DNA from 3 places in the Blautia sp. OF03-13 genome. Region 2 is predicted to be linked to each of the others. Evidence: riboswitches for the same ligand, from Rfam matches in the RefSeq annotation. Region 2 holds a riboswitch; each other region holds the start of a gene.
What was found. Region 2 has a riboswitch for cyclic di-GMP ahead of DXA55_RS01165 (ABC transporter substrate-binding protein). Riboswitches for the same ligand answer to the same signal wherever they lie in the genome.

Region 1 (7,563 bases), on a different contig from region 2:
AAATGTCATTTTTTTCTCCATAGTTTCCTCCTTTCATTTTCTGCTAAGAAGTCCTCTTTTTAAACTTCTTTGACTTTGTTTTCTTAGCATTTTCTATCCTTAACAGGACTGTTCCTGCATCCATTTTTCTAATAATGATTCAATCACCTGCTCCATATCTTTGGCTGTATAATCATCCGGAAAGTACTTTGTCAGTTTCTTTTCTGAGAAAGTAAGAGACCGGGATACTTTCTTTGCCATCACACAGTTATTGAAAATTGATAACATCTGGATCTGATTGATTGGTCCATCATTCAGCTGATTTCTGAGTGCTGCAATCTGTTTTGGTTTGATAAATCCTGTGTCGCAGATATATTCGTAAATCCATCCCTGTACTTCCTTATCGATGTAAGAGATATCTACAGCAACCGTGAATTGAAGCTTTTTGTTATCTACCAGATCAAGAAGTTCAGGAATCAATTCTGTCAGGCGAATGTAACGCTGAATCTGTTTAGAACTTTCTCCAACTTGCTCTGCTAATACATCCCTAGATACAGTTCCTATTAAATTCTGGTCATTTTGGCCAGAATTACTTTTTGGTCTTCCTGCTTGTCTTTTCATAGCTGCTAATTTCATCTTATAAGCAAAAGCTTTCTCACTCGGCAACAGTTCCTCTCGCTGAATGTTAGCGTCCACCATCGCCACAATGGCATCATCATCCGATAATTCTCTTACGATTGCCGGAATAGTCGTAAGTCCTGCAAGCTGTGCTGCATGCATTCTTCTGTGACCGGATACCATTTCATATTCTTCATTTTCATCCATGCGAAGCAGTACCGGAGTCAGTACTCCATTGATCTTTACACTTTCAACCAGATCCTGCATCTTTTCATCATCCAGCACCTTGAACGGATGATTCTTAAACGGATGGATCTTACTAATTTCTATCTCCATTGCTGACTCTTCATTTACCACACCAAGCAGTTCATCAATACTTGCCAGTTTAATCTTTTCGCCACTTCTATTTTTCATTACTCAAAACCTCCTGTGTCAATTTCATATATGCCTCGGCAACTTTTCCTTTCGGACAGTGCATGTAAATACTTTTTCCCTCTGCACTGGTCTCAGCTGCTTTTACAGACATCGGGATCACATTTTCAAATACTTCAATCTGGCTTCCGTAGGTGTATGTACTCTCGATGCAATGTCTCTTGCGTAATTGGTTCTGAAATCTACCATAGTCAGGAGAATGCCCTCAATCGCCAGTTTCCGGTTCAGTCTTTTCTTTACTGTAAGAATGGTCTTGATCAGCTGCTGAAGTCCTTTAACAGGCAGATATGCGGCCTGTACAGGTATCAGCACAGAATCAGAGGAGACCAGTGCATTGATTGTCATCATACCAAGGCTTGGCATACAGTCGATCAGGATATAATCGTATCGGCATCTTATCGCATCGATATATTCCTTCATGATCATTTCTCTGCTCATAACATTTCCCATCGTTACTTCCAGGGCAGAAAGCTCAATATTTGCCGGAAGTAGATCTACATTTTCCTGGTGATGTAAGATACCATCTTCCAGAGAGATTTCTTCTTCGTTGATGACATCCATCATGATCGTTGCCAGTGTGATGCGAAGATCATCCGGTTCCTCATATCCAAGACTTGCTGTTAAACTTCCCTGTGGATCCGCGTCAATCAGCAACACTTTCTTACCTTCTCTTGCCAGTCCAATGCCTACATTTACGGTTGTGGTGGTCTTTCCAACGCCGCCTTTCTGGTTTACTACGGATATAACTTTACACATGATTTCTTCCTCCTTTAACTTTCCCATGATTCTTTTTTCCATAATTTCAACAGTGCCAGTATTTCCCGCTTCATCATTGCCGGTGTATAGGAATTCGGAAAATACTTATGTAGCTGTTCGTTTGTGAAAGCCACTCTTGTGATTTCACCCTTTTTAACCTCACACATGATTTCTTCCATCTTTTCCAGTGACAACTGCTTTTCTTTACTCATTTGCCGGATCCTCTGGGCCTGTGAGAGTGATGGGATTGCCTGTGCATACTCCATTGCTACAAGCAGTTCCTTTTGCTCTTTTTCACTTAATGCAGCTATCTCTACAGCCGGACAAAAAGAAATGATCTCATCATCCAGTTTCTGCAGCATTTCCGGTATCAGTTTTGTCAGTGAGATATAACGCTGCACTTGTTTTGGGCTATCACCACAATCTTCACTGATGATTTCTATTGCCCGCTTTCTTGGTGTTTTGTGGTCAACTTGGCTCTTTTTTCGACCACTTTTTCTTTTTAATACGTCATTCTTCAGTTTGTAAGCAAAAGCTTTTTCACTGTAGCTGATCCGTTCTCTGTGAAGATTAGAATCTACCATGCTTAAAATGGAATCATCTTCACTTAATACCCGGATGATTACTGGTACTTTACGGTATCCCAGTTTCTCCGCAGCATGTTTTCTTCTGTGACCGGATATGATCTCATAGTATCCATCCGGTACTGGTCTGACGATTAGCGGATTTAAAATTCCATACTTCTCAATGCTTTCCTGCAGAAGAAACATTTCCTTATCATCTTTTACTTGAAACGGGTGCTCTTTGAACGGACGAAGACGCTCAATCTCAATTTCTATGATTCTTTCTTCGTTTTCTCCTGATTGTCTGTTTGGCTCAGTCATCTTGACTCCTTTCCTCCAGGATTCAGAAAATAAAAAATGCCTGCCTGGAACTTTTATAGATAGTAAAGTTCCAAACAGACATTGCTGTTTGACCATTAGCTGTAGCTAATAGAATTAAATACTGTTTCAGCTAATTCATGTTTGCAGGTTTGGGAGAGATTGTTTCTTTTCCCGCCTTTTCTCTGATTTACATCCCCGAATAAGGGGTGACAACGGAGCGGAACCCAAATGTTAGCTGGACTTCTTAAAACCCATGTTTGCAAACCGGTAATTTTGATTAGCTGTCAGCTAACAAAAATCGGATTGCGTTAGCTGGAAATTGATCATTTTGAATGGAATTTTGTGTCACGAACGTGATTTGAAAATAACAAAAGCGTTCGTTGTCAGCTAATCCAGCTAACATTTTCGAACGCTTTGAAGCCCGTCGCCAAGAGGATTTGAACCTCCGACCCCTCGCTTAGGAGGCGAGTGCTCTATCCAGCTGAGCTATGACGACACATGCCGCAAACCCTTGATTTTACTGGGTTTCTGGGATTTTTCCCTTCGGCCATATATAAGATTATCAACTCTTTTTCGAGTTGTCAATCTACAGATTTTTTTGATTTGGTAACATTAGAACGTTCCCCAATTTTGGGAATGCTTTGTTGTCACCATTAGCATTTTTCAGAATAGATTCGAACTGAAAGTTGTTTTTCATTTTTTCCCTTTGGGGAATGCCTCGGCTTTCTCTTAGGAGGGGGACGCTCTATCCTACTGAGCTACAGAAACAAGAATTATAAATGTTTCAGCCGAGTCAGCAACAAAAATATTATACTATATTTTTGCTGCTTTTTCAAGACGAAACACATACTTGCGATTCCGCAGTTTACTTCAGGAAATTTCCATTGTGAGTACCTGATAAATTCTCTTATAGGCTTTTTCATAGGTCCAGCAGCAGCCTTCGACATTGTTGTAGTATTCATTATTTTTTTCGACAACATATTCTAAATCGTTTTCTGTCATGAGTCTGTATTTCATCGTACACCTCCAATGTTAAAAACAGTAATCTGCCAAAATCCAGAGGTCATTATATCATATTCCGATGGGAAAGGAGAAGAGAGTCTTACAGCAATGAATTAAAATAAAAAAAGAATCTCGGCAAAGCAGTCGAAAGGCTGTGACGCAAAGCTACAGGGCCTGTAAAATGGCAGCCAGCTGCGTAAATATGGAACATTTCTTATAAAATAAATAGGGAGAAATGACTGAAATGCACAGTAGGAGAATCTATGGTGCTTTTTTATTGCCTGTGAAAAGAAAATACGAGAGGAGGAACAGTATGAAAAAACGAATTTCAGCAGCGGTTTTTGGTATTCTTTTTCTGCTGCTGTCGGTATGTCTGGTTCTGGTGGATGGACTGCCGCGGAGCGAGACGGATTAATAACAGAAAAATTTGGAGAAGGGGCTCTACTGCTTTGGATTGCAGTGGAGCCTTTTTATAGTGTATCATAGGAAGTAAAAGAAAACAGGGGAGAATCACGGAATGGAAATTGCAGAAAATATCACATGGACCGAGGAACTGGAAAGGCTGGATGTGCTTCTTTCGCAGGGGCAGTTCGAGCTGCTGCTTCCGGGTGAGCGGTACGGGGGAGGAGAAAAGGAGATCTGGCTTGTTTATCTGATGAACGATGCGGCAGAGAGCTTTCTCGTTTTTCATGACGCGGAGCTGACGGGAACGTATCAGAAGGAATACGAGGGAGAAATAGATGCTGCACTGGAAAAAGACGGGGAGCAGTACGTTCTGATCGTGCGGCAGGGAGAGACGGTGTGCACGCTGTTTTTCAGCCGCCTTTCGCTGGAAGTGCATCTGTTTGATTACGGAAAAACGGGTCATTTCTGGGTGGACGGATACGAGTATCTGCGGCAGATTGAGTTCCGTATTGCGATCCTGCGGGACAAGCTGGAATACCTCGGCGAGGCGTTCTGCACCGAGGAAGAAATGCGTCTGGCATCGCTGGCCAATTTCCCGCCGCTCAATTTCTGCTGCTACCCGGCGGTGCCGGATCAGTATCTCGTACCGTCATGCCCGTGGTGGGAAGCGACGGAAGAGGCAATTACGGAGATGAAAAAACTGGCATCGGAGGCAGGCGATAAAGTGCTGCTGCGGTATCTTGCACTTTATGAAAAATGGCAGGGAAAACTCCTCGCAAAACAGATCGCAAAACTGCTGCATACGAGCCGCCACGCGAAAGTCGTGGATTTACTGGAAAAAAAACTGGCCCGCGAAGGACAGAATTACCCGAAACGACGCTTCACCGGCGAAGAAGGAACCCAGATCCGAAAAATCCAGGAGCAGGCAATGAAACGGAAAAAGATACTGGAAGCCGAAGGAAAACGCGCATCATTGCTGCGCGAGGAGCCATTCTTTTATGCACGGGATTCGGTGGAATATAAGGCCCATCTGATGATCTGGGGAACGAAAGGGAAAGACCGGGTTGTGGAGGTTGAGACGTTTAAAAATTGAAAATGAATTAAAGAAAAGGTACAAAAAGTGAATAAAATAAGATTCATCTGGTGGAAATGGAGTTTTTAAAAACAGTTCATTGCGGCAGATGCGGGCTTGTGATATTCTGAAAAGAAAGAAACATTTGACGAGGATAAGCAGGAGGAATCATTTCATGGGACATTTTTATTTTGTGCGTCACGGGCAGACGATCTGGAATGTGGAGAATAAGATCTGTGGGGCGACGGATATTGCATTGACGGAATTTGGGCATCAGCAGGCGGTTGAGACCGGGGAGAAAATCCTGAAAGAGGGGATTCAGGCGGATGAGATTCTGTATTCCCCGCTGGTTCGTGCGGCAGACACCGCGAAACATATTTCCGAGATGACCGGCATCCCGGCGCGGCCGGAGCCGCGGCTGACGGAGCAGAATTTTGGAAAATGGGAGTCCACAGCACGCGATGGAGCGGACTTCAAAAAGGCGAAGGAATGCTTCGCAATGAGCCACGAGGGCGGCGAATCGACTCTGCGGCTGGCGCAGAGAAACTATAATCTGCTGGATGAAATTCGGGAAGAATCCGATGAAAAAACGTATATTCTCGTCGCACACAACGGCATTGCGCGTGTCGTGCAGTCGTATTTTCACGATATGACGAATGAAGAATATGCGGCATTTGGTGTGAAAAACTGTGAGATTGTACGATACGATTTTCCAGAGAAATAAAAAAAGATTACAGAAAACGGCGGGGATATATTCAATCCCCGCTCGTTTTTTTGTCCGATGGAATCAACGAATGCATCTGATAATACTTTTTTGTAAAAGAGATCAGCGTCTGCATATCGCTGCTGATGTATCTGCTTTTCTTCCATATCATGCCGATTTTCACTCGAATTGGTGTCTGCATCGGAATGCCGATGATTTCCGGAAATTTATCAGTCATGCTGGAATACAGAAAACAGGCATAGCGGCCCGTCTTTAAAAACTGCAGTGTCGTGTAAATCTGACTGCTCCGCATAATGATATTCGGTGTATACCCCTCAAGTTCGAACCGCAGCTTCAGGAGCTGATTCTGCACCGAGTCAGCATTAAAGAAAATTAAGGGCTGTTTTGCCATATCCTGAATGGAAACCACTTCTCTGCCTGCCAGGGGGTGGTTTTTTGCTACACAAAATACGACCTGGTCATCCGCAAGAACGGCATGGTGAAATTTATCAATATTATACTGTTCCATATTGACAAGCGCCAGATCCAGTGTGTCATCCTGCACCAGATTACAGGCACGGACCGAACCATACTCCTCAAGAGATACCGCAATTTCGGGATGCTCTTCTGAAAAAGCGAGAAGAAGCTCGGGAAAAAAGACGGTGCTCAGCATCGGCGGAATACCAATGCGGATCGGCGGGCGCACACGGGAGAGATTGGAATAATCCGCCTGCAGCTCATTGCAGTACTGGAGAATATAATTTGCTTTCTGATAAAATTCCTCCCCTTCACGCGTCAGAATTAACTGATTTCCCTTTCTGGAAAAGAGACTGACGCCGAATTCAATTTCAAGATCACGGATAGCAACCGATACGGTCGGCTGCGTCACGTACAATTCCTCGGCTGCTTTTGTAATACTGTGGCACCGGCTTGCCATACAGAAGTAACGAAGCTGATTTAAAGTCATTTTTCCCCTCCAAATGTTCGTTGAGACAACGTTATATTACCATTAAGATACCATAGAGACGTAAATGTTTCTATATTTTTTTTCGGTTTCCCGCAAAACCAGGTAAAAATGCACAAAAAAAGAGCCCCTGTTTTGCGAATATAAAAATTTTTTATGGGGTCATGTATTCCACCAATTTGTTTTTTAACCAGTACACGCCGTATAATACAAGTAACAAAAGAAACGTGTTCGGCCGATGCTTTTCAAGAAAAAGAAAACTGAAAAAACGAAAGGAGATTTGGGAATGTCTCAAACCACAATCACATTGCTGTTTCTGGTATTTGCGATTGTCAGCTTCATTCTGGAGAAAATTCCGCTGGGTCTGACAGCTTCGATCTGTGCGCTTGGATTGACTCTCACCGGAATTCTGGATGTATCAACGACTTTCTCTCAATACGTAAACAGCAACGTTATCCTCTGCATCGGCATGTTTGTTGTCGGCCAGGCACTTTTCGAGACGGGAATGGCAAACAAAATCGGAGGACTTGTAACCCGCTTTGCCAAAACCGAAAAAACACTGATCATCGCCATTATGGTAATTGCCGGCGTGATGTCCGGATTCTTATCCAACACCGGAACCGCTGCCGTACTGATCCCGGTTGTCTGTGGAATCGCAGATGAGTCCGGTTATTCCAGAAGCCACCTGCTGATGCCGCTTGTATTCGCGGCAGCCCTCGGCGGAAACCTCTCTATCATCGGAGCGCCG
Region 2 (7,563 bases):
TCTCTCATAGCAGTATTGATAGCATCACACACAAGGTCAGTATTCAGTGCCTCAAGGATGGTAAGTCCTGGCAGAATCTCAGATGCCATAGCTGCAGAATGAGTCATTCCTGAACATCCGATGGTCTCAACGAGAGCTTCCTGGATAACGCCCTCTTTTACGTTCAGAGTCAGCTTGCAGGTACCCTGCTGCGGTGCGCACCAGCCAATACCGTGAGTGAATCCGGAAATGTCTTTGATTTCTTTTGCTTTTACCCATTTTGCTTCCTCCGGAATCGGAGCTGCACCGTGATGCACGCCCTGGGCAACCGGACACATCATTCTACTTCGTGTGAATAAGTCATTGTTAAACTCCTTTCAAATATGTACTTATTTGAGCTTTTGTCTTTCGAACGGACTGTTTCCAGCCTGTTCACAGACCTATGGTTATTGTCTCACAAAATTGGTCATTCGTCCAGCATATTTTGATAAAAAATTGCAAAGACCACCGGAAAACGATAAAATTTCCGGCGGTCTTTTAAATCAATCGGTTTGGTTTTCTCTCGATAAAAGAGAATTTTTTTAATTATCAGATTTTTTTGACAATTTCTTTCGCATTCTTAAAAATATGACCTGACGGGATCACACCGCGAACACAGGAGAGTGGATAAATGTTGGAATTTCTTCCGACAACCGTTCCCGGGTTCAATACGCTGTTACAGCCGACCTCAACTTCATCGCCGAGCATCGCACCGAATTTTTTCAGTCCGGTTTCGATCTGTTCATCTGCGCCTTTGACAACAACGAGCTTCTTATCGGATTTTACATTGGAAGTAATGGAACCGGCACCCATATGGGCTTTGTATCCAAGAACAGAGTCGCCGACATAGTTGTAATGCGGAACCTGTACTTTATTAAAGAGAATGACATTTTTCAGTTCGGTGGAGTTTCCAACGACAGCGCCTTCGCCGACGATGGCGTTTCCGCGGATAAAGGCACACTGACGGATCTCAGCGCCTTTTCCAATGATGCATGGGCCGTTAATGGAAGCGGTCGGTGCGATCACGGCATCTTTTGCGATCCAGACATTTTCGCCGCGTTTTTCGTATTCTGCCGGATCGAGTGTTTCGCCGAGTTCAAGAATAAAATCTTTAATGAGCGGAAGCACTTCCCATGGATACGTTTTGCCTTCAAAGATTTTTGCGGCAATGGTCTGGGTTAAATCATAAAGTTCAGAAATGGTTGCATCTTTCATGCGTGATTCATCCTTTCTTGTTTTAGTTCCTGTTTATCTTACCACATTTCAGGAGTTCTGTGCGCCCTTTTTTCTGGCGGTGGAATAGGACTTTGCAGAGGAGTCTTCTGCAGCGGTACGTTTCCCGGTACGGGAGCGCGTGGAAGAGGCTTTTCTGTAATACGGCGCGGACGCATCAAAGCTGCTCTTTAGCTGGAACTGATTCCGCAGCTGCTTCACATTTACCGTGTGGCGTGTAACAAAGTTTCCAGTTTTCCCATATATTCCTCGGAGGTAATGGAGCCTTCCGCTACATAGGTAAGTCCCTTTTCCCAGCTTGCCGTCAGCTCCGGATTCAGAAGCGGGCGGATCGACTGGTGTACGACGTCGTAGATCATTTCGCCAAGCTGTGTCGGGGTGATAACCTGCGTCTTTTTGTTCAGAGCAAGATATTTGATAAAGACAAGCTTTTTCAGAATCTCAGCACGCGTCGCACTCGTTCCGATGCCGCTTCCCTTAATCTGCTCGCGCAGCTCCTCGTCTTCAATGAGCTGTCCGGCATTTTCCATTGCAAGGATCATCGAACCGGAGGTGTAGCGTTTTGGCGGAGAGGTTTCTCCTTCCTTGATAGAAAGGCCGAGAAGATTCAGCTCGCTGCCTTTCTGCAGCTGGGACAGCGCTGCAAGAAAAGAGGGATCGCAAGTCGTCTCGTCCTCCTTTCTGCCCTCGTCGTCCTCCTCTTTCTTACGGAAGAAAGAATACTGCATGGCTTTTAAATAGCCCTCCTGCACGAGAACACGGAAGTTGGAGAAAAACTGCTCGCCGCCGATTTCGGTGACAAGAGCAACTTTCTGATAGACCGCCGGCGGATAGAAGATACCGAGAAAACGGCGGACAATCGTCTCATAAACTTTTGCGGAGAGTTCCGAGAGGTTCCGCAGATTGTTAAGGCCCTGTCCGGTCGGAATGATCGCATAGTGATCGGTAATCTGTTTATCGTTTGTATAGCGGGTGGAACCAATCTTTTTCCAGCTTTCACCCTGCAAAATTTCATTTGCAAGGCCGCTGCAGATGCCGTACTGCTGCAGGCCGCGCAGGTTTTTGCTGATTTCCCTGGCAACGGCAGAAGAAAGCACACGGGCATCGGTTCGCGGATAGGTAACCAGCTTTTTCTCGTAAAGCTCCTGAACAACTTTCAGCGTTTCATCCGGACTGATTTTGAAAAAGCGGGCACAGTCATTTTGCAGCTCCGCAAGGTTGTAAAGCAGTGGCGCATTTTTATTTTCCTTTTTTCGCTCCATTTTCAGGACATGCGGGATCAGAGGATTCTGCATGCTTAATTCCTCGATCAGTTTCTGTGCGTCCTCTTTTTTCTGGAAGCCGTTCTCCTTATAGAGAAGCGGAGAGTTGAAGTAGCGGCTGCCTTTTACGGCGCGCCATTCCCCCTCAAAATTGCGTCCATTTAAGGAAAGACCGGCGATGACACGGTAGAATGGTGTTTTCACAAAGCTGCGGATTTCGCGCTCCCGGCGTACGACCATGCCGAGCACACATGTCATAACACGGCCGACGGAAATAGACTGATATTTAGTGCCGAGATACGATGCGACAGCGCTTCCGTATTTGAGCGAGAGAAGACGGGAAAAATTAATGCCCATCAGGTAATCTTCTTTGGCGCGGAGATAAGCGGATGCCGAAAGATTGTCGTATTCACTTTCGTCCTTCGCTTCGCGGATACCGCGCAGGATTTCTTCTTCTGTCTGCGAGTCGATCCAGACACGCTTCTGTTTCTTGTCTTTGATACCGGCCATCTGCGCGACGAGACGATAGATGTATTCTCCCTCCCGCCCGGAGTCGGTACAGACATAAATGGTTTCAATATCCTCCCGGTGGAGCAGGTTACTCACAATGGTGAACTGCTTTTTTACTTCCGGGATAACTTCATATTTGAAGTTTTCAGGCAAAAAAGGCAGGGTCTCGAGACTCCACCTTTTTAACGCAGGATCATATTTTTCCGGATAACTCATCGTAACCAGGTGACCGACGCACCAGGTTACGACGGACTGATCCGACTCTAAGTATCCATCCCTGCGCTGCATATTCTGTTTTAACGCTTTTGCGAACTCCTGAGCAACGCTCGGTTTTTCCGCAATGTATAAAGATTTTGTCATTTATCTGCACTCATCATTCGAAGCGGCCAGGTAAGGAGCACACCGCCTCCTATTGCGTTTCCTATAGTTACAATGACCATACTTTTCAATGCGGCAGTCAGAGAAATGCCGCCTGGGACCAGAAGTGCAGCGGTAACAAAGGTGGCCATATTGGCAACGCAGTGTTCAAAACCGGCAACAACGAATCCGGCGATGCAAAGTATAATCATGAAAAATTTGGCAACTTCATTTTTGCATTTCATGCCGCAGGCAACGGCGAGGCAGACGAAGAAGTTGCAGAGAATGGCACGGAAAAACATTTCTCCGGCAGGAATGGAAAGTTTATTTCCAATAAATCCTGCGTAATAATCGGCAGTACCGGAAGCACCTGCCAGTACGAAAATTACGGAGAGAATCAGGCATCCGACAAAGTTTCCGATGTAGCTTACCAGCCATACTTTTCCAACCTGTGCCCAGGAGACTTTTTTGTCATAGGCCCCAAATGCCATAACAAGATTGTTTCCGGTGAAAAGCTCTGCACCGATAAAAACGATCAGCAGAACCGCAATGGCAAACACAATACCGCCAAGCAGTTTTCCCCAGGCAGGATCTGTACTCTGGAACGTATTGCCTACCACGTTGGAGAAAATCATGGCAACCACGATAAAGAAACCGGCCATGACTGCACGGAGAAAGTATTTCCCCGGGTGTTCTTTCAGCAGCTTTGCTTTGTTTACGGCTGCCTCTGAAAATTTTTGTACGTCATCATAAGGCATAGAATAACTCCTTTCTTATGTCCCGTAGGATGGACATATCCCCTCTCTTTTTGTCCGGGGGATGGTCTTTTTTTCCGGAGCAGCTTGCAAATGCTTCGGATTTCGCGCTTTCAACTTTGGCTATTATAGCATTTCCCGGAAAGATTCGCAATGAAGGAGGAAGAAAAAAGTATATTTCCACAGAAATGTCAGAAAATAAGGGGTGAAACGACAGATTGTATGATGAACTCAGAGGGATTGAAACAAGGATTGAAAGCTTTTTTAACCGAGTTTGCCACTTGCTCAAAGACAGGACTTCCAGAAAATATGATAGATATCATATTTCTGGAAGTTTTGTTGTAAAATAATGTAACGTACTTAATAGTAGGAGAACAGTTCGGGTATATGTATCGGCTGTTCTTTTTTTGCTTTTGAACGTTAAAATGTTAATCTTTTTCTTGCGTATAGTAGAACACTAAAGTATAATAAAATCAGTTTTTTGCATAAGATTAAAGCTATAATAAGGAAATTGGCAAACCAGATGAAAGTCTGGGACGCAAAGCTACAGGGCCTGTAAAATGGCAGCCAGTTGCATAAAATGAGGTGCACTGTCTGTCTGACGGTGCTTTTTTACGGTGTTATTTCATAGACGTAACAATAAGGATTTTATCAGGAAAAAATGAGGAAAATAAAAGTATGAAAAAGGCAAAACGTTGTCTGACAGCAGTGGTGTCAGGTGTGCTTGCAGCAACTGCTGTCTTGTCTGGATGTGGACAGTCAAAGAAAGAAGTATCTATAAATGATGATCATCTTACCGTTTATCTGTGGGAAAATCGTTTGATGAAAAATATTGCACCCTATATCCATGAACAGTTTCCAGATCAGGATATTGAATTTATTATAGGTAACAATGATACCGATTTATACAGTTATTTTAAAGAACATGATGAATTACCGGATATTATAACAGTACGTCGATTTTCTGGAACAGATGCACAGGACTTACAGCCTTATCTTATGGATTTTGCTTCTTATGATGTTGTTTCCAAGTATTATTCTTATGCGGTGCAATATTATAAGAATGAGGAGGATGAAATCCAGTGGCTGCCAATCTGTGGTATTCCGCAGACGATCATTGCCAACAAAACACTGTTTGATCAGTATGGCGTAAAGATTCCAGAAAATTATGAGGAATATGTACAGGCCTGTCAGCAGTTTTATGATAATGGCATAAAACCGTATTCCATGGATCTTGGTGAAGACTGGTCTAATAATGAAATCATCCAGGCTGCAGCAATCGGTGAGTTTACAAGCCTGGATGGTATTGAATGGCGAAACGGTGCAGAGACTGCAGCGGATGAAGTGAAGTTTGATGATACATTATGGAAACGTATTTTTTCAGAAACCAGTCAGTTTCTTAAGGACTCGCACTTTGGTAAAGAAGATATCAATATTGACGTCGATACAGGAATCCAGATGTTTGTCGAGGGAAAATCAGCAATGTTTCATGGACATCCGACGGTTATGCAGCAGCTGCAGAAACAGATGGATGCGGAGCTGACCCGTATTCCTTACTTTTCACAGACATCGGATGAATCCTATGTGTATATGACTCCGTCCTTAAACATTGCATTTAACAAAAACCTGGAAAAAGACCGGGAGAAACTGGATACTGCACTGGATGTGCTGGATTGTATGATTTCAGAAGAGGGGCAAAAGCTGATTGCGGATGGAAGCGGTGTTATTTCATTGAATACAGATGTTCCAACCATGATGCAGGATGTGCCTGGACTGGAAGAGGAAATTAATCATAATGCTGTTTATATCCGATATTCCGCCCAAAAATCATTTGATGCAAGTCTTGAGGCTGTTCACGGATTACTGTCAGGGGAAATGGATGAAACACAGGCTTATGATACTTTTCGCAGTGTAATGAATCGTAAAGATCCAGAAGAAAAAGCAATGATGAATTTTGAAAATGAATATTCCATTTCACTGAACGATAGAAGTGGCCGTGATGCAGCATCTTCCATTTTAACTACGATCAGAGAAGAAAATGATGCACAGCTGGCTCTGGCACCATATTATTATTTCACTTCCTCTATGTACAAAGGAGAATGCACCAGCAGCCGGGTTGGCATGATGACAGCGAAGAGTTCAGATACAGCATTATATTTTACAAAAATCAATGGTAAACAGGTTTGTGAACTCGTGGAAAATTATCTCGCCGATGCGGATGAGAATTTTTACGTAACCAATAAATACGAATTACCAATTGCATCCGGTATGAAAATGATCGTCAATCAAGAGGAAAGTGGATTTTCGTTAAAGGACTTAACAGTTAATGATAAGAAAATAGACAAAGAAAAGGAATACTCGATTCTTCTTACAGACACCACAATGTCCGTTTTGAAAAAAATAAATCCGAAATGTGAGATTGAGCAGCTTAAAGATACAACATTATCAAGTGCATGGATCGAAGCAATGTCAAAAGGACAGCAGCCGTCAGCACCGGAAGACTATATAGAGGTTGAACAGTAAAAGTGGAGATAGAACAAGCGGTAAATAAAAGAAAAAAAATAACAAGGCTGTTGCTTATACTACTTATGATTCTTTTAAGCTTAGTTTGTATCAAGTATCTTATAAGTAAGTCTAATAAGTATATCAGCGAAAATGGAAAAAGCAGTATGGGAGCTGTTGTTGAACAGATACAGCAGACCTATGATCTTCAGGTGAGTGGATACTACAGCCAGCTGCAGTTGGTTGAGGAATTCTTACTTCATGAGAGGGAACTGTCTCTTGAAACGGATACGAACAAAAATTTCTTTGAAGCATGGGAAAAAGAATCGGAAAGTACTCTTATATTCCTTCAGGAAAATGGTCAGGCAATATCAGCAGGTGGAACAAAAATGCGGATTGATATGCCAAGTAAACTTCTGCTGGACTTAAAGAACGGATACAATATTGGAAAACTGGTGCGTCTTGATTATGATCAGAAGAAAAAAGACGGTTATCTGGTTGCGATTCCATGTCAGGAATACACGATCAATGGAGAAACTTATACGGCAATTGGAACTGTGTATGATCATTCGAAACTGGATTCCATGTTAAAATTGAAAGGTTATCATGGAAAAGCATATTTGTTCATGCTGGATCATGACGGAAATATTACGTATACGAACCAGAGTGGAGATAAATACCTGCGTAATTATTCTTTGTTAAAACATTTAAAAGGGGAACAGGCTATTACAGAAGAAGAGGCGGATTTGTTCAAAAAGAAGTTTGATAACAGAGAATCCGGAGTTGCACTTTTGAGAAAACAGAACCCCTATTATCTGGGGTATTGCCCGATAGAAAGCAACAACACCATTTTGGTGTGCATTGTGGCCAAGGGAGTTGTGGACAATGTGCTGATGGATTACCAGAAAACGGTGTTGTTTACAACA
Region 3 (7,563 bases), on a different contig from region 2:
AATGCGGCAGATGTATTAAACTCTTTGCAGAGGATGCAGGATTTTGGAGTGAATCTGATCTGTGTTGAAGATGGGATTGACAGCTCAAAAGATAGCGGAAAGCTGATGATTTCTGTTCTGTCTGCGGTGGCAGAGATTGAACGAGAGAATATCCTTGTGCAGACAATGGAGGGACGTAAGCAGAAAGCCAGAGAAGGAAAATGGAACGGCGGGTTTGCTCCATATGGCTATGAATTGGTAAATGGAGAATTGCAGATCGCAGAAGACGAAGCAGAGATTATTCGTCTGATCTATGATAAATTTATTCATACCAATATGGGAATCTCTGCGATTGCTGCATGGCTGAACCAGCATGGATATAAAAAGAAAAAACGACAGAATAATACACTGGACGCATTTGCCGCTTCATTTATAAAAGGCGTTCTGGATAATCCGGTATACTGTGGAAAGCTGGCTTATGGACGAAGGAAAAACGAGAAAGTATCTGGTACAAGAAATGAATACCGTATTGTAAAGCAGGAAAATTATATGCTGCACGATGGTATCCATGAAGGGATTATTTCAGAAACAGACTGGGAGCTGGCACATCAAAAACGGGAAAAAACAGGTGTAAAATATGAAAAGACACATAGCCTCGAGCATGAGCATATTTTATCCGGAATATTGAGATGCCCGTTATGTGGAAGCGGTATGTATGGAAACGTGAATAGAAAGAAAAAGAAAGACGGAACTTTATATAAGGATTATTTCTATTATGTCTGCAAACATCGTCGCCTGGTAGATGGTCATAAATGTGGATATCGTAAACAATGGAGCGAAGAGAAGATTAACAATGCAGTGGAAGAGGTTATTCGGAAACTGGTGAAGAATCCGAAATTTGAAGAAGCAATTCTGAATAAAATCGGTTCAAGAATAGATACAGAAGAAATAGAAAAAGAGATTGAAGGACTGGAAAAACAGCACAGACAACTGACCGGAGCAAAAGCAAGACTTGGACAGCAGATGGATAGTCTGGATATCATGGATAAATTTTATGAAAAGAAATATCAGGATATGGAGACACGCTTATATCGTCTATATGATGAAATTGAAGGCGTGGAGAATAGTATAGAAGAAGTTAAGAATCGCCTGCTGAATATCCGGCAACAGAAAATATCAGAAGAAAACGTCTATCAATTTCTTTTATATTTTGATAAACTATATGATAAGTTCACCGACCTGGAGAAAAAAGAATTTCTTAATAGCTTTGTAGAACAGGTGGACATTTACGAGCAGGAGCAGCCAGATGGCAGATTCCTGAAGCACATAAAGTTCCGTTTTCCGGTGTATTTTGGAGACAGGGAAATACAGGAACTTTGTTGGGACAACGAAAGTACCGTTGAGACTGTGTGCCTTTTGGGCAAACGAAAACCAGATGCCAAGGTAAAAATAGGCATTGATATGGATGATTATTACCGTATCAGGGAGAATGCTGAAAGCAAATAAACCTTTGCAAAACCGAATAATACACTGAAACAAAGCAAGACAGAAGCTGTTGATGCGTTAGAAGATAACGTGTCAGCGGCTTTTTCTTTTTATATAATAGGAAAGTTCGACATTCGTCGAACTCTTGATAAAAAGAGCCCGCACAAAAGCGGGCATAGAAAACAGACGATAGATTAAAAGAAGTCGATGTAAAAACCTTCTTCAAATTCATCGTCATCGAGGTCATCATCCTCGGTAAGAAAATAGTGCATATCCAAAAGGTCAGAGTCTGTCATGTTTTTGACCAGATTGGATGTCATTCCCTCTGGAGGATTCTTGCTGTATTTTTGTCTGAGTTCCTCTATAAGCTTTGCATCCATGGTTTAAATTCCTCCTTGTCTGTTAATAAGTTCAGTATGATACAGACAGGCAGAAAAATCAAGCAGAGCGGCATTTAGCTTTTGCCATGGCCCTTTCGTAAAATTCTTGAAGAGGAACTCGTTTATGATTGTGATAGATTTCTACTAAAAGCAATGCTGCGTGGACTTCGGAAGTAGAAGAACAGTTCGAGTATATGTATCGGCTGTTCTTTTTTTGCTTTTGAAGGTTAAAATGGTAATGTTTTTCTTGTGTACAGTAGAGTGCCATAGTATAATAAAATCAGTTTTTTGCATAAGTTTAAAAGCTTAAAAAGGACGATCGGCAAACCAGATGAAAGTCTGGGACGCAAAGCTACAGGGCCTGTAAAATGGCAGCCAGTTGCATGAAATGAGGTGCACTGTCTGTTTGGCAGTGCTTTTTTACGGTGTTATTTCATAGACGTGACTATAACAATTCTATTAGGAGAACTTGTAATGAAAAAGAAAAAATGGAGCAAGGTTTTGTCTGTATTTTTAGTGATGGTGACAGCCGTATCGCTTCTGTCAGGCTGTGGCGGGAAGAGTGCGGAAAAAGAAGATGCAGAAACAATCACAGTATATTTATGGAGCACAAACCTGTATGAAAAATATGCACCATATATCCAGGAACAGCTTCCGGATATCAATGTCGAGTTTGTTGTAGGGAATAATGATTTGGATTTCTACAAGTTCCTTGATGAAAACGGTGGATTGCCGGATATTATAACCTGCTGCAGATTTTCCCTGCATGATGCAAGTCCCCTGAAAGACAGTCTGATGGATCTTTCCACAACCAATGCGGCAGGTGCTGTCTATGATACCTACCTCAGCAATTTCAGGAACGAGGATGGAAGCGTAAACTGGCTTCCTGTGTGTGCAGATGCCCATGGTTTTGTAGTGAACAAAGACCTTTTTGAAAAATATGATATCCCGTTGCCAACAGATTACGAGAGTTTTGTTTCCGCCTGCCAGGCATTTGACAAAGTGGGTGTTCGTGGATTTACGGCAGACTATTCTTATGATTATACCTGTATGGAAACACTGCAGGGTCTGTCTATATCAGAGTTGTCTTCTGTGGAAGGACGCAAGTGGCGGACGGTCTACAGTGACTCGGAAAATACAAAGAGAGAAGGTCTGGACGATACCGTCTGGCCAGAGGCTTTTGAACGTATGGAACAGTTTATTCAGGATACAGGGCTTAGTCAGGAAGATTTGAATATGAATTATGATGATGTTGTTGAGATGTACAAAAGTGGCAAGCTTGCCATGTACTTTGGCAGTTCTTTCGGTGTAAAAATGTTCCAGGATCAGGGCATTAACACAACATTTCTTCCATTCTTTCAGGAGAACGGTGAAAAGTGGATTATGACTACGCCATATTTCCAGGTGGCCTTAAACCATGATCTGACAAAGGATGAAACACGCAGAAAGAAAGCAATGGAGGTACTGGATACAATGTTTTCAGAGGATGCGCAGAACAGGATCATTAGTGATGGACAGGATCTGTTAAGCTACAGTCAGGAGGTGGATATGCAGCTTACGGAATATCTGAAAGATATAAAACCTGTGATCGAAGAAAACCATATGTATATCCGTATTGCGTCAAGTGACTTTTTCTCTGTTTCCAAGGATGTGGTTTCCAAAATGATCTCAGGAGAATACGATGCAGGGCAGGCATACCAGTCATTTAATTCTCAGCTTCTTGAGGAAGAAACTGCTTCTGAGGATATCGTGCTGGATTCACAGAAGTCGTATTCCAACCGTTTCCACAGCAGTGGAGGAAATGCAGCATATTCTGTTATGGCAAACACGCTACGTGGCATCTATGGGTCAGATGTGCTGATCGCAACCGGAAACAGCTTTACGGGAAATGTGCTGAAAGCCGGTTACACAGAAAAAATGGCAGGTGACATGATCATGCCAAATGGTCTGGCGGCTTACAGCAGCAAGATGAGTGGGGCTGAGCTGAAAGAAATAATCAAAAACTTTGTAGAAGGCTATGAGGGAGGATTTATTCCGTTTAACCGTGGCTCTTTGCCAGTAGTTAGTGGTATTTCTGTGGAAATTAATGAAACGGAAGATGGCTATACATTAAGTAAAGTTACAAAGGATGGAAAGGCAGTTCGGGATGAGGATACTTTCACGGTGACCTGTCTTGCCACACCGCAGCATATGGAAACTTATCCTGTAGATGAAAATATGATATTTGATGGAGGAGCTACATCTGTGAAAGATACCTGGACAGCATATGTTTCAGGTGGTAATGCCGTTCTTGCAGAACCTGAAGATTACATAACCCTGAGGTGAGAAAAATGGATGTTAAGAATTATAATAGAAATAGAAAGAAACCTGTCAGGAAAAAAGGATTAAGAATAGTTGCTTTTCTTCTTCTCTTTATAGGAGTTGTTCTGGCTGTTTTCCGATATTATAAGTTTATGTCGAAATCTATTTACGAGGAAAGTGTTTCTCATCTGACGGAAGTTCTTCATCAGTCTGATCAGATGCTGAGAGAACTGACAAATAAGAACCTGACTTACCTCCATATTTGGGGCGAGAATCTGCAGAATATTTCCGGTGAAGACGAGATCCGTGATTATATAAAGAAAGCGCAGGAAGATGCAGGCTTTTTGGAATTCTTTTTTCTATCATCTGACGGTGACTACAAGATGGCGACAGGTGAAACCGGGTATCTTGGATTACAGGAAAATATTGAAGAGGATATCCGGCAGGGAAATGATGTGATAGCGAATGCAGCAGTTCCCGGAAAATCCCAGCTGCTTGTTTTTGCCACACCTAAGGCGCATGGAATTTATCAGGGATTTGAATACGATGCAATTGCCATTGCTTATGAAAATTCTGATATCGTAGATGTACTGGATATTTCTGCTTTTGATGGAAATGCCCAGAGTTTTATTATTCATCCGGATGGTCGTGTTGTGATTGATCATTCTTCCGAGTTATGGGGGAACGTGTATAATTTCTTCGGTTTTCTGAGTAGGCATTCTGATATGTCTGAAAAAGAGATCAATGTCCTTTTGGAGAAGTTTAAAGCGGGACGTACTGATGCGATGTTGCTGAATCTGGATGGAAGAAATTATTATCTGGTCTATGAAAAATCGGATATTCAGGACTGGATGTTTCTGGGACTTGTCCAGGCTGATATTGTCAATGCCAGTATGAACAATCTGCAGTTTACCACGATGCTTCTTGTTGGAGCTGTTGTACTTTGCATTGCTGCCTTTTTTATCAGTCTTATTATCCAGAAAAACAGGAAAAATCTCAGAAGAAAGGATGTGGAGATCCGGTACCGTGATGAGCTGTTTCAAAAGCTTTCCATGAATGTGGATGACGTTTTCCTGATGCTGGATGCCCAAACATATCAGACGGATTACGTCAGCCCTAATGCGGAAAAACTGCTGGGTATTACAGTAGAACAGATTCGCAAGGATATTCGTGTTTTAAGAAAACTGCACCCTGCAGATTCTGAAGACTCGCAGAAGAATCATCTGAAAGAAATTCCGGTTCATGAACAGCAGGAGTGGGATTGTGAATTTATACATCGGAAGACAGGGGAAAGGCGCTGGTTTCATAATATTGCAATGGGAAGTGAGGTAAACGGGGAAAAGAAATATATTCTGGTTATGTCAGACCGTACCTCTGACCGGAAAATGAACCAGGCTCTTTCTGAGGCAGTCCATGCGGCAGAGACTGCAAATAGGGCGAAGAGTATTTTTCTTTCCAATATGTCTCATGATATCCGGACACCAATGAATGCGATTATTGGATTTACAACATTGGCTGCAAGTAATATTGATGACAAAAAAAGGGTTCAGGATTATTTGGGCAAAATTCTTTCTTCCAGTAAGCATCTGCTTTCACTGATCAATGATATATTGGATATGAGCCGGATTGAGAGCGGAAAGATCCATCTGGAAGAAACAGAAGTCTGTCTGTCGGATGTGCTTCATGATCTGAAGACGATCATCAGTGGACAGATTCATGCGAAGCAGCTGGAGCTTTATATGGATGCCATGGATGTTACGAATGAGGATGTCTATTGTGACAAACTGCGGCTGAACCAGATACTGCTGAATCTTTTGTCAAATGCGGTTAAGTTTACTCCGGCAGGCGGAACCGTTTCTGTCCGTCTCAGACAGTACCCGGGAAAAGTAAAAGGCAGCGAACTGTATGAATTTCGGGTAAAGGATAACGGAATTGGAATGAGTCAGGAATTTGTACAGAAGATCTTTTCTCCTTTTGAGCGGGAGCGGACTTCTACAGTCAGCAGGACTCAGGGTACGGGACTTGGAATGGCCATTACCAAGAACATCGTGGATATGATGGGCGGTACTATTGAGGTTCAGACAGAGCAGGACAAAGGCACCGAGTTTATAGTCCGTCTGCCATTTCGGACTCAGCCTGAGCATCATCGCATAGAGAAGATTTCGGAACTAGAGGGTCTTAAGGCATTGGTTGTAGACGATGACTTTAACACCTGTGACAGTGTAACAAAGATGCTTGTAAAGGTTGGAATGCGTTCGGAATGGACAGTCTCGGGTAAAGAGGCTGTTCTCCGTGCACGACAGTCAATGGAGCTGGGGGATGCATTTCATGCTTATATCATTGATTGGCGTCTGCCGGATATGAATGGAATTGAAGTTACACGTCAGATCCGCAGTCTTGATGACAATACGCCGATCATTATTCTGACGGCATACGACTGGTCAGATATCGAAACAGAAGCCAGAACTGCAGGAGTGACTGCATTCTGCGCGAAACCTCTGTTTATGTCAGATATCAGAGAGACTCTGATGGCTGCCATCGGTCAGAAACAGGCCCAGGCAGAGGATAAGATTCTTCCGGCAGCAGATTTAGATTTCAGAGGCAGGCGTATACTTCTTGTGGAAGATAATGAACTGAACAGTGAAATTGCAGTGGAAATTCTGAAAGAATATGGATTCCTGGTTGATACAGCAGAAAATGGAGCAGAGGCAGTGGAGAAAATTAAAAATTCAATACCAGGGGATTATGATCTGGTACTGATGGATGTGCAGATGCCTGTAATGAATGGATATGAGGCTACCAGGCAGATCCGTGCGCTTACTGATCCGGCACTGTCGGGAATTACCATTCTTGCCATGACTGCTAATGCTTTTGATGAGGACAGAAAGAAAGTTCTGGAATGCGGTATGGATGGATTCTTATCCAAGCCAATAATTATTGAAGAATTGATCGATACGTTACAAAAGAATCTGGATTAGGTGCCTGGAACATCATAAAACCCACAAGGTAGAAGAGGGAAATGGAAATCAGGCAATCAGGAGCCTTCCAGGTGCATGGAAAAATTTTTATTGTAAAAAAAGGGATGAGTCTGGAAATGTAATCCATGTTTTATGTACGGTCCGTAGTATCAGCGATTCCAAGAGACGTGAAGAGGATCTTAACTTTGCTGCGGAAGCAGCAAAGCGGGAAGCCGAAATGAAAACAAGGTTTCTGGCAACGATGAGTCATGATATCCGTACACCACTGAATGGTATTATCGGTATGGTAAATATGGGAAATCAGTACGCAGATGATCCACAGATGCAGCAGAAGATCAGAGAAAAGGTAATGGAATCCCTAAAATATCTGGTGTCTCTGGTAAATGATGTGCTGGGTATGAATAAACTACAGAGCGGAGATTTGAAGGATTCTGTCGAAT

Region 1: linked by a shared signal. The riboswitch ahead of DXA55_RS12870 (DUF3878 family protein) and the one ahead of DXA55_RS01165 (ABC transporter substrate-binding protein) in region 2 are both predicted to bind cyclic di-GMP.
Region 3: linked by a shared signal. The riboswitch ahead of DXA55_RS13860 (ABC transporter substrate-binding protein) and the one ahead of DXA55_RS01165 (ABC transporter substrate-binding protein) in region 2 are both predicted to bind cyclic di-GMP.

The regions. Positions count from the first base shown of each region.
Region 1 covers NZ_QTVR01000017.1:60,816-68,378, reverse strand. The annotation lists gene DXA55_RS12900 (DUF6017 domain-containing protein) at 1-21, opposite strand, end outside; gene DXA55_RS12895 (ParB/RepB/Spo0J family partition protein) at 100-1,011, opposite strand; partial or broken gene DXA55_RS12890 (ParA family protein) at 1,001-1,785, opposite strand; gene DXA55_RS12885 (ParB/RepB/Spo0J family partition protein) at 1,800-2,765, opposite strand; tRNA gene DXA55_RS12875 (tRNA-Arg) at 3,092-3,165, opposite strand; gene DXA55_RS17140 (hypothetical protein) at 3,540-3,686, opposite strand; cyclic di-GMP riboswitch class I at 3,796-3,871, shown strand; gene DXA55_RS12870 (DUF3878 family protein) at 4,189-5,169, shown strand; gene DXA55_RS12865 (histidine phosphatase family protein) at 5,324-5,872, shown strand; gene DXA55_RS12860 (LysR family transcriptional regulator) at 5,904-6,818, opposite strand; gene DXA55_RS12855 (SLC13 family permease) at 7,102-7,563, shown strand, end outside.
Region 2 covers NZ_QTVR01000001.1:256,697-264,259, reverse strand. The annotation lists partial or broken gene DXA55_RS01190 (iron-sulfur cluster assembly scaffold protein) at 1-343, opposite strand, end outside; gene DXA55_RS01185 (acyltransferase) at 568-1,233, opposite strand; partial or broken gene DXA55_RS01180 (DNA topoisomerase) at 1,282-3,383, opposite strand; gene DXA55_RS01175 (formate/nitrite transporter family protein) at 3,380-4,138, opposite strand; gene DXA55_RS01170 (hypothetical protein) at 4,289-4,480, shown strand; cyclic di-GMP riboswitch class I at 4,639-4,714, shown strand; gene DXA55_RS01165 (ABC transporter substrate-binding protein) at 4,814-6,658, shown strand; gene DXA55_RS01160 (ATP-binding protein) at 6,805-7,563, shown strand, end outside.
Region 3 covers NZ_QTVR01000021.1:2,933-10,495, forward strand. The annotation lists gene DXA55_RS13850 (recombinase family protein) at 1-1,485, shown strand, start outside; gene DXA55_RS13855 (hypothetical protein) at 1,659-1,844, opposite strand; cyclic di-GMP riboswitch class I at 2,156-2,231, shown strand; gene DXA55_RS13860 (ABC transporter substrate-binding protein) at 2,319-4,169, shown strand; gene DXA55_RS13865 (hybrid sensor histidine kinase/response regulator) at 4,175-7,123, shown strand; gene DXA55_RS13870 (sensor histidine kinase) at 7,341-7,563, shown strand, end outside.